Regions from separate parts of the Paenibacillus sp. IHB B 3415 genome, predicted to be linked through region 1. Evidence: riboswitches for the same ligand, from Rfam matches in the RefSeq annotation. Region 1 holds a riboswitch; each other region holds the start of a gene.
What was found. Region 1 has a riboswitch for cyclic di-AMP ahead of QW71_RS22120 (C40 family peptidase). Riboswitches for the same ligand answer to the same signal wherever they lie in the genome.

Region 1 (3,120 bases):
TTTGCAAAACTTTAAATCCTTTGGTACAATGATGCCTGTACTACTAGTAACAAATTTGTAATCTTTCAAATGGAATTAAGCAGCTATGTAACCGAGCCTTTAACCTTATGTCGATATGTCACTATTCTGGTGCACAAAACGCCGAATTCCCAGCACCGGGGAGTGGGGGAACCATATTTTGGGTGAATTGATCTCGCTTTAGAGGGGTCATAGGGGAACCTTCTACCGAATCCTTAAGCTAACCTCGCAGGCCTTGGAAGGAGTACATCTTTTGAGAAGTCAGAACTTTAAGAAGAAATGCACCGCAGCAGCGCTGGGTCTTGTGATGGTATTTACACTTGGAGCGGGCAGCGCTTTCGCAGATTCCAAAATGGATACTGTGATCTCAAAAACCATTGGAACGTCATATAAAACCGGGGGCACCAGCACCAGCGGCTTTGATTGTTCCGGATTCACCAAATACGTATTCAAGAGTATCGGCCTTACCTTGCCGCGCACCTCTAAGGCACAGTTCAGCGTTGGAACAGCCGTATCCAAGAGTAATTTGCGTTCCGGTGATTTGGTATTCTTCAATACCCTGGGCAACGGAGTTTCCCATGTCGGTATTTATGTCGGCAATGGAAAATTCGCACAATCCTCCACTTCGCGTGGTGTAACCATCAGTTCGCTGAGTCAGGCATACTGGGCCAACCGCTACGTTGGCGCTAAAAGAGTGATGAGCACAACAGCCTATCAAGCTGTCGCTTACGATTGAACCCTTGAACATTTCCTCGAATATTTGTACCTCTAACATCTAAATGTAACTTATACGAGCCCGGTTTTGATTATTGCCGTAATCATTTCCGGGTTTTTCCTTTTCCTTATTCTACCTTTTACACTCATCTGCAGGCCCTGAAACACCTTTTTATCCCAAATCCAAAGAAAAATTCATCAATAGCTCACCCGCTGCGTAAATATGAGTCTTTCTATGCAGCTATAACTCTAAAAAACGCAAAAAAAATGCATTAATATGTTATAAGTGATTGCCAAGCGCCTTAGTCTTTGCTACAATTATCGCAGTGAGCTTTTAGTAACATTTTTGTAATTATTGAATCGCTTTTAACAAAGGTTTTGTCATGTATTGAATAACAGCTAATCCTAATCAACAGTCGTGCCGAGTTCCCTAAAGATTTAGGGAAACGGGGGAACCAACTTTGGGTGAATTGACCTCCTATTCTAAGAGGGGTCATAGGGGACCTTCAACCGAACCCTTAAGCTAACCTCGTAGGCATTTGGAAGGGGTATTTACTTTTGAAGAAGAAGCTAGCAGCCGCAGTACTAAGCTTTTCCATCATCTTCACCATTGGAGCAGGAAGCGCTTTCGCGGATTCCAAAATGGATAAAGTTATCGACAAAGCCATCGGGACCAAATACGTATCCGGCGGTGTATCCACGAACGGTTTTGATTGCTCCGGATTTACAATGTATGTTTTTGATAAGATCGGCATTAACCTGCCTCACCAATCCGGCTCCCAATATGAGATGGGTACTGCTGTATCCCGCGATGAGATGAGACCGGGCGATCTTGTATTCTTCAATACAAGCGGCAAAGGCATTTCCCATGTCGGTATTTATGTTGGTGACGGTGAGTTCGCACATGCTTCTTCCTCGCGTGGTGTAACCATCAGTTCCCTGAGTGACAGCTACTACGTCAACCGCTACGTTGGCGCCAAACGGATTATGAGTACAGATGCTTACAAGACTGTGGCTGCGGATTCCGAAGACAATGACGATGTGCAATAATTTGTCCTAATATAAGCGCTTTTCCAGGATTTTTGCCGAAATCTTGGAGGAGGGCTTATTTTTTTGTCTATAAAATTACTTACCCCGCTCTATATTTGTAAAACATCAATTTCGCTCTTTCATAAAATATTTATTGGCGTTTGTCAAGTTCCGGTCTTTCTGCAAGGTTTTTGCGTCGAATCCGGCTCGTTTTGTATATAATATTTATAGAATGAAGTAATGTTCCCTTGAAAGGAGGCCTCCGCTTATGATAAGTTCCCCGGTAACTTTTTATGTTGTTCCTATGGAGTCGCAGCATGCTGCTGAGATCTGTGAGTGGAACTATAGGCCCCCGTATAATATTTACGGCTGGATGCCCTGGGAGCAGATGCAGGCGCTCGGTGTTGAATTCGGTGATCCGCAGCTGCGCAGCGAGCAATACGTTTCCGTCGTGAACGGACAGGGAATCCTGTGCGGCTTCGCCCAGCTGTTCCCTATGGAGGGTGTAGTCCGGCTCGGAATCGGCATGCGGCCCGATCTGTGCGGTCATGGCATGGGACATCTCTTCATGAAGGCCATCGTTCAGGCGGCTCTGCAGCGTTATCCGGAACGGGAGATCGATTTGGAGGTACTGACGTGGAATCAGCGGGCCATCCGTGCTTACCAGAAATGCGGATTTACCATAACGGATACTTATGAACGCAGAACTCCAACTGGCGATAAACCATTTTATTGTATGGTCTATGAGAAATAGCATTCCACTTCTGTATGTTTGCAAATTTTCCAGGAGTTTCGTTCATTTTTTTGACACAAATACTATGATAACGCTTCACCATCCAGTATAATGAAGGAAGCAGCTTACATGGAGGGACGGATGCAGATGCAGAAATGGATCATGAGCGGTTTGTTTTTTGCCGCCTGTGCCTTTGCCGTGGTCTTAATGTTTACCCTGCCCGGCAAAGCCGAGGTGGCTGAAGAGAACAAACCTACAATGCCTGAGGTTGTGCTGGACGCAACCAGCGCGGAGGCCCTGGTGAAAGCCAACTGCATCACCTGCCACGGGGATCAGCTTCAGGGCGGTGTAGGGCCGAACCTGCAGCAGGAGGGCGCACAGCATGACGCGGCGCAGATTTACAGCATTGTGACCAAAGGCCGCGGGCAGATGCCTTCCTTCAAAGACAAACTAGCCCCTGAGGAAATTGCGAATGTCGCGTTATGGCTGGCCGAGAAGAAATAATAACATGCCCAAAGGTAAAATGCCCGCTGCAAAGGATACCTTGGTATCCCTGCACGGGCATTTTTATGGATCAGGCGGTACTGTCATTTCCATAAGGATCTTGTCCTCTAACGGTTTTTCTC
Region 2 (3,120 bases), on a different contig from region 1:
CGCCATTGTACATGTTATCGAAGACCGTCCGGTCTCCAATCAGATTGCCGAGGATTTCGGGATTAAGCATGAATCGCCGCAGATTTTCCTGCTGGAGGATGGTGAGGTCCGCTGGAACACTTCCCACTGGAAAATCACCCGTGGCGCCATCAAGGAAGCTGTGGAGCAATGAGCCAGAACGTAATCATCTATTCCACATCCGGCTGCAGCGACTGCAATCAGGTGAAGCAGCTGCTTGAGAGCAAGGGCATTCCCTTCGAAGTCAGAGATGTGATGACCAGTACCGTTTACCAGGAAGAAGTCGAGAAGCTGGGCTTCATGGGTGTTCCAGTCACCGTATCCGGAGACCGGGCTGTCAAGGGCTTCAATCTTCCTGAGCTTCAGGAGCTTATTGAGGCAGCTGTTCATTAATGATTATTCCCCTATGCAAAATGGTGCCGCCCTCTTACAGGGCCGGCACCATTTTTGTTGTTCAGATCTGTCAGGCCGGGAATGTAACCCCTGTCATAGCCTCACATGCCGCGCAGCTCGTCATAAGGCAGATGCCGGCCAGATCGGTCAGGATGCTGCCGGGATGCACTGAGAAGGCCCGGACACCATGTGCTTGCCCGCGTTTGTCCAGTTCAAGGGCGAACAGCACATTGGCGGTCTTCGACTGGCCGTAGGCTGTCCATTTCTCATAGGCGCGGCGCTCAAAGTTCACGTCTGCGACGGCAATGCGGTGGCCGCCGGTCCAAGTCAAGCGTTCGGGAAACGGGGAATTTGCCCTCCGGGATGTATCGTTTGCGGGGCTAGAAAGGATACACTTTTCGTAAAATCAGGCTCTAATTCAGGTGCAATTTGTAAACCGCCATAATTACTCTAATAACACAATCAAGAATCCATTTTCCTGACGGGTAACGCTTACTTTATCTTCAAACTCTCATTATCGCCCGATATCTCACTAATACGATATTTTTCAAAAATTCATTATCGGCGGCATTTCCGTCTAACGCATTAATATTTCCGAAGTTCCCTCACCGCTGCCTCCCAAAAATAAAAAACGGCGATTGAGCGAGATAAACGGATGATAATCGGCCACATATATGGTTTTAGTCTCCAATATTCCTTGCGAAGCAGCAATTTATTGCAAATCCGGCGCAGAAGCACTCTTTTCCATTTTTACAAAGACAATCCTGAAAGGGTATGATTCGTGTTGAAAGTTACCAACGAAACTATGAATGCACGCTGAATTTCCGCCAAGCGGAAAACGGGGGAACCATCAGGCCGCAGGCCTACTTGGGGTGAATCCGAAGGAGACTTCAATTGCGCAGTCTCAAAAGGTAGGGCGACTCTCACCGTCCGAATCCGACAGCTAACCCCGTAAGCGTAAAGAGAGAGATCTTGATCCGCCACGATTTTGCCCCAGGCTTCTTACGCCTGTAACAAAACCGCAGCAGAGGTCCTCCTCTGTCTGCGGTTTTTTGCGCACTTATTCCGGCGGATCAGCATTTCGGCAAACCAATCAACTACATAATCAAACTACAAATCGCCCACATTCAGGAAGGAACGTGTCCACATGCCAGACCCATTATCGTCCAATGCAGTTCCCGCTGCCGGATTCACCAGCTATATTGAGCAATATAGCGGAACCATCTATGCGCTAAGCTGTCTCCTGCTGGAGAAAGGCGCCCGCGCCGATCAAGCCGCAATTGCCACATTCGCGGCACTCTCTGAGCCGTGGCTCAAGGGCAGCATCCAAGCAGATGCTTACTCCCTTGCCGCCTACAGGGAATGCATCCGGCAATGCTCGCTGGTTGCTCAAGACCGCGGCCGCTGCTCTTCTGCCCTGCTCACCTGGGAGGATCAGATCGCCAGCGCCTTATGGTACGGCATCCAGCTGCCGCTGCCCGAGATCAGCCTCATCCTGCAGCGAAGCGTTCCTGAGCTGAAAGCGCAGCTCAGAGGGATTCGCGAACAGATGGCTGCTGTGCGGCCAGCTGTCCCGCGCCCATCGGCGGGATAGGGCAAGCTGCTGGGGCCTGCACCAATAGAATCAACCATGCTGCTGCGATCCATGCGGACTGTAGATCCGTTATTTCGTCCGGTCAGGCCATTCAGCGATCCATGCGGACTCAGAGGACCTTAACTAACCAGTTTCGCCTCATTTTGAGCTCCATCGAACAATATAAGCGCTCCTGAGTCCGCAACGAGCAAAAAAGCAGGCTTTTTCACAAAATAAGGTCCTCTCAGTCCGCGTAGCAAGCGCTGCATAGAGTAAATCCGCTGACGTCGTTCATATTAATAAAAGCCGCAGCATCCGCCACGGCTCTCCATTTGCTATGCTATGCTATCCGTTCCAGTGCCAGAAATCAGCGCTTACCTTTGCCGCCCTTGGCGAACCGCCAAAAAGCCATGCAGCATCCGAGCAGCCCGACGCCCAGCAAGATGGTCTGCAGTGCCCCCAGCCAGGTTGATTTGTCCGACGGGATCAGGCTGCTGATAATGATCAGCAGGATGGAGACCACGACCAGCACGGGGGTTTGTCTACTTTTTTTCACAAAAAATCACCACTCCTAATTACTAATATTACTAAGGTACACTATCTGCGGGGTTTTAACCAGTTTGGGGTGGTTTGTACTCACTCTATAGAACAGCATTATTCATAAGCCCGTTTCATCAATACCGGTCATCCACCTTCCATACCCCATCCATTTTAATCATTGAATAGACAGCGGTATCATCACTCCCGTTATCCCAGGACCTGTACACTACCACTTCGTATTCATCAGCGTTTATTTTATTCATTTCATTAATTTCGTAATCTGTTATATTTGCCGTCTCCTTGCTGATTTCAGCATACAGAGCCTTCATTTCATCTATCGTCTTACTTTCTGAGGTATCTCCGGAACACCACATGTACACTTTCGCGATGAAATCATCCGATGCATACTCACTCCATTTATAGATATCATTGAAATCATCCAGGTAGCTAACTACCACACTGTTCAGCTCCGGATCATCACTTAGCTTCTGCTGCTTAATCGTTCTAAATCCATCTAACATAATATCCGTCCGCTTCACAAAAGTCTATCTGTTTAAATACGAGGATTAACAATAACATTGCAAATCAGTTTTATC
Region 3 (3,120 bases), on a different contig from region 1:
ATTACAAGCGGCAGGAAGATGAAGGCCATCCATACACTCGAGAATTTAGTAATAATGAAGATGAGCGTAATGGTTAAGGTTGTGAGCATGCCTACTGTATTCACAGCGAATTTGCTCTGCCAGCCCTTAGGCTTGGTTCTGTACCACTGGACCATCATGCCAAGCTGTGAAAGGGTAAACGGAATGAATACCCCAACGGCGTATAATGGAATCAACCCTTCGGTATTTCCGTGAAAAGCGGCTACCAGCACAGCCGACATTATGCCGAGGAAAATAATGCCGTTGGAGAATCCCAGCCGGTCTCCGCGCACCATGAAGGCATGGGGTAAATATTTGTCTTTGGCGAACATGAACGCCAGCAGCGGGAAGGCCGAATACGCTGTATTCGCCGCCAGGAACAAGATTACTGCGGTGATTCCTTGGATGAAGAAGTACAAACCGCCGCGGCCAAAGGTAGACTCGGTAATCTGTGACACAACCGTTGCTTTCTCGTCCGGCATGATACCGTACCAATATGCCAAAAGCGTAATCCCCGTGAACATAGCCCCGAGAATCAGACCCATCAGCATCAGCGTTTTAGCCGCATTTTTCTCAGCCGGTGCTTTGAAGTTAGGGATCGCATTGGAGACCGCTTCTACCCCGGTCAGTGCCGAACAGCCGGAGCTGAAGGCCTTGAGCAGAAGGAACATACTGACGTTCGATACCGCCGAGCCGATCTCAGGAACCTGGGCATGAGCACCGCCGGTTGCATACTTGAAGACTCCCGCGATAATCAGCACAAAGATGGAGACGACGAACAGATATACCGGAATGGCTATGAATGAAGCTGATTCAGTAACACCCCGCAGATTTACAATCGTTAAGAGCAGAATGACAGTAACCGCTATAAGTACACTATGATTATGAAGACCCGGGAACGCTGATGTGATCGCGTCCGTTCCCGCCGAGGCGCTTACCGCTACCGTTAGAATATAATCGACCAGCAAAGAGCCGCCGGCAAGCAGGCCGGTATGAACCCCGAGATTGGTTTTGGCGACGATATAGGCGCCCCCGCCCTGCGGATAAGCAAAAATGGTCTGCCGATAAGACAGGATTAAGATGGCCAGCAGGCCCAATACGGCTAATGCAATTGGCAATGAGTACCAGATAGCTGTGAAACCTGCGGCCACAAGTACGATTAAGATTTGTTCTGTTCCGTAGGCTACAGACGAGAGCGCATCAGAAGACAGGACAGCCAGTGCTTTCACCTTGGATAACTTTTCATGATCGAGTTCGTTCGACTTCATCGGACGCCCGATCAATAGTCGTTTTACCTTGCTTACCATTGTAGTAACAGTTCCTCTCTTTGTTAAGTTGAAACGGCAGTACCGCGCGCTGTTTTCATAAGTGGATTTCATAAATGCAGGCACAAAAATAAGCATACGGAAATGATCCGCATGCCTTGAGTGCATGGTCATTATCCCACTATTGCTTACGAGGTTAGCTGGCGGATTCGGGCTGTGGTAGCCCTACGGTTTTCGAGTCTGCTGACCCGCTTCCGATTCACCCCGTTGGCACTCGGCCAAGTTTGGTTCCCCCGTTTTTCCTTCCGGAAAATTCAGCGCATATTCAACTTCTCACAAGGACTAATATTAATCTACAATGCCTCTTCCGTAAAGCGTTGAAACAAATGAAAAAAGAATGAAAAACAACCAAAACAACCAAATCCACGATCCGGTATGTCTTGATCTTTCATTCTCTTTCATTATCCCTTTATCGCGTGATTTTACAGCATTTCTGCTTAATAATTTACACTCAATTTAAGGGAATATATACTCTTCACTCTGCCTGACGGCTTCTTACTCACCTGCATCCTCTTTACGCCCTGTCCATAGCAGAATTGTTATTAATGCGAACGCAATGAGTGCCAGCAGCGGGATGGTAATGAATCCGAAATAATTCAGATAATCCGTGTTGCACGGCACACCGATTGTACATGGAAGCACCTTGCTGAGTGCCGGAATTTTCTGCTCCGCATAATGATAGATCGAAATGCTTCCGCCTATCAAACTTAAGGGAAGGACATAAGGGATAATGCGCTTATCCCCCCGGTAAGTGGCGATTCCGAGCAAAATCAGCTGCGGGTACATAAATATCCGCTGAAACCAGCATAGCTTGCAGGGCTCATATTTCAGCACTTCACTGAGATACAGACTGCCTGCTACAGCAACAACCGAGACGAACCAGGCCAAGTAGAGACAATTCCGGCGGCAGAATGCAGAGAATTTATTCATTGTGCAGCCACAGCTTCCGCAGCTACCTGGATTTGAGCATCGATTTCCTCCATATTAAAAGGTTCATTCACCTTGACTCCATTGACAAACAGTGATGGCGTGTTGGTTATGCCGGTGTCTGTGCCAAGCTGGATATCTCTCTCCAGTTCGCTTTCGTAGGTCTTGTCTTCAATATCCTTACGCAGCAGGTCGAAGTCAATGGGCAGTTCTAATTGCTGTGCCAGACTTACCAGGAAGTCCGGTGTTGCCCACTCCACCTTTTCTTCACCCTGGTTAGCATAGATAGCATCGAAGAATTTCCAGAAAGCCTCCTGATTCTGATGGTATACGGAGAGTGCCGCAAGTGAGGCTGTTCTCGAATCCGTACCAATAAAGGCCAGGTTGACGAAGTAAAAGGCTGCTTTATCCTGATTGACATACTCCTGAACGATTTGCGGTTTAATGACCCCGGTGAACTGGGCGCAAGCCGGACATTTGTAATCGCCGAATTCAACGATTTTGACTGGAGCATCTTCTTTGCCCAGCCGTGCCATTTCACTGTAATTGAAGTCAACGGGAGCCGCAGCAGATCCTGTGGTTGAGCCGTCCTTCGAGGCCAGCATGAATAATCCTACAAAAATAATAACGACTAAAGCCACTGTACTCACGATCAGAATTCTCGTTTTCTGCTTCTGCTGCTCCTGCTCTGCCCGGCGTTTCTCCTGCTTGCTCATCTGGGGAAGCGCGACATTGTTCTTTTTCGGTTTGCTCAAAGAGAGTTCCTTTCTGTCCATAGGACTGTCGTGATAAAAGATAAGTTACTTTAAAATTATATAATTAAAGTTCTCTCCTTGGCAAACCCTACATT

Region 2: another riboswitch for cyclic di-AMP. It lies ahead of QW71_RS27150 (hypothetical protein); the one in region 1 lies ahead of QW71_RS22120 (C40 family peptidase).
Region 3: another riboswitch for cyclic di-AMP. It lies ahead of QW71_RS13915 (APC family permease); the one in region 1 lies ahead of QW71_RS22120 (C40 family peptidase).

Annotation. Positions count from the first base shown of each region.
Region 1 is NZ_JUEI01000053.1:15,612-18,731, reverse strand. Features, by position in the region: cyclic di-AMP (ydaO/yuaA leader) riboswitch at 130-268, shown strand; gene QW71_RS22125 (C40 family peptidase) at 326-754, shown strand; cyclic di-AMP (ydaO/yuaA leader) riboswitch at 1,142-1,285, shown strand; gene QW71_RS22120 (C40 family peptidase) at 1,291-1,782, shown strand; gene QW71_RS22115 (GNAT family N-acetyltransferase) at 2,030-2,515, shown strand; gene QW71_RS22110 (cytochrome c) at 2,642-2,998, shown strand; gene QW71_RS22105 (4a-hydroxytetrahydrobiopterin dehydratase) at 3,106-3,120, opposite strand, start outside.
Region 2 is NZ_JUEI01000071.1:25,341-28,460, forward strand. Features, by position in the region: gene ytxJ (bacillithiol system redox-active protein YtxJ) at 1-172, shown strand, start outside; gene QW71_RS27140 (glutaredoxin family protein) at 169-411, shown strand; gene QW71_RS40085 (hypothetical protein) at 482-703, opposite strand; cyclic di-AMP (ydaO/yuaA leader) riboswitch at 1,216-1,385, shown strand; gene QW71_RS27150 (hypothetical protein) at 1,559-2,005, shown strand; gene QW71_RS27155 (hypothetical protein) at 2,352-2,540, opposite strand; gene QW71_RS27160 (DUF4878 domain-containing protein) at 2,659-3,045, opposite strand.
Region 3 is NZ_JUEI01000026.1:40,411-43,530, forward strand. Features, by position in the region: gene QW71_RS13915 (APC family permease) at 1-1,325, opposite strand, end outside; cyclic di-AMP (ydaO/yuaA leader) riboswitch at 1,454-1,613, opposite strand; gene QW71_RS13920 (disulfide oxidoreductase) at 1,839-2,273, opposite strand; gene QW71_RS13925 (DsbA family protein) at 2,270-3,025, opposite strand; gene QW71_RS13930 (ATP-binding protein) at 3,119-3,120, opposite strand, start outside.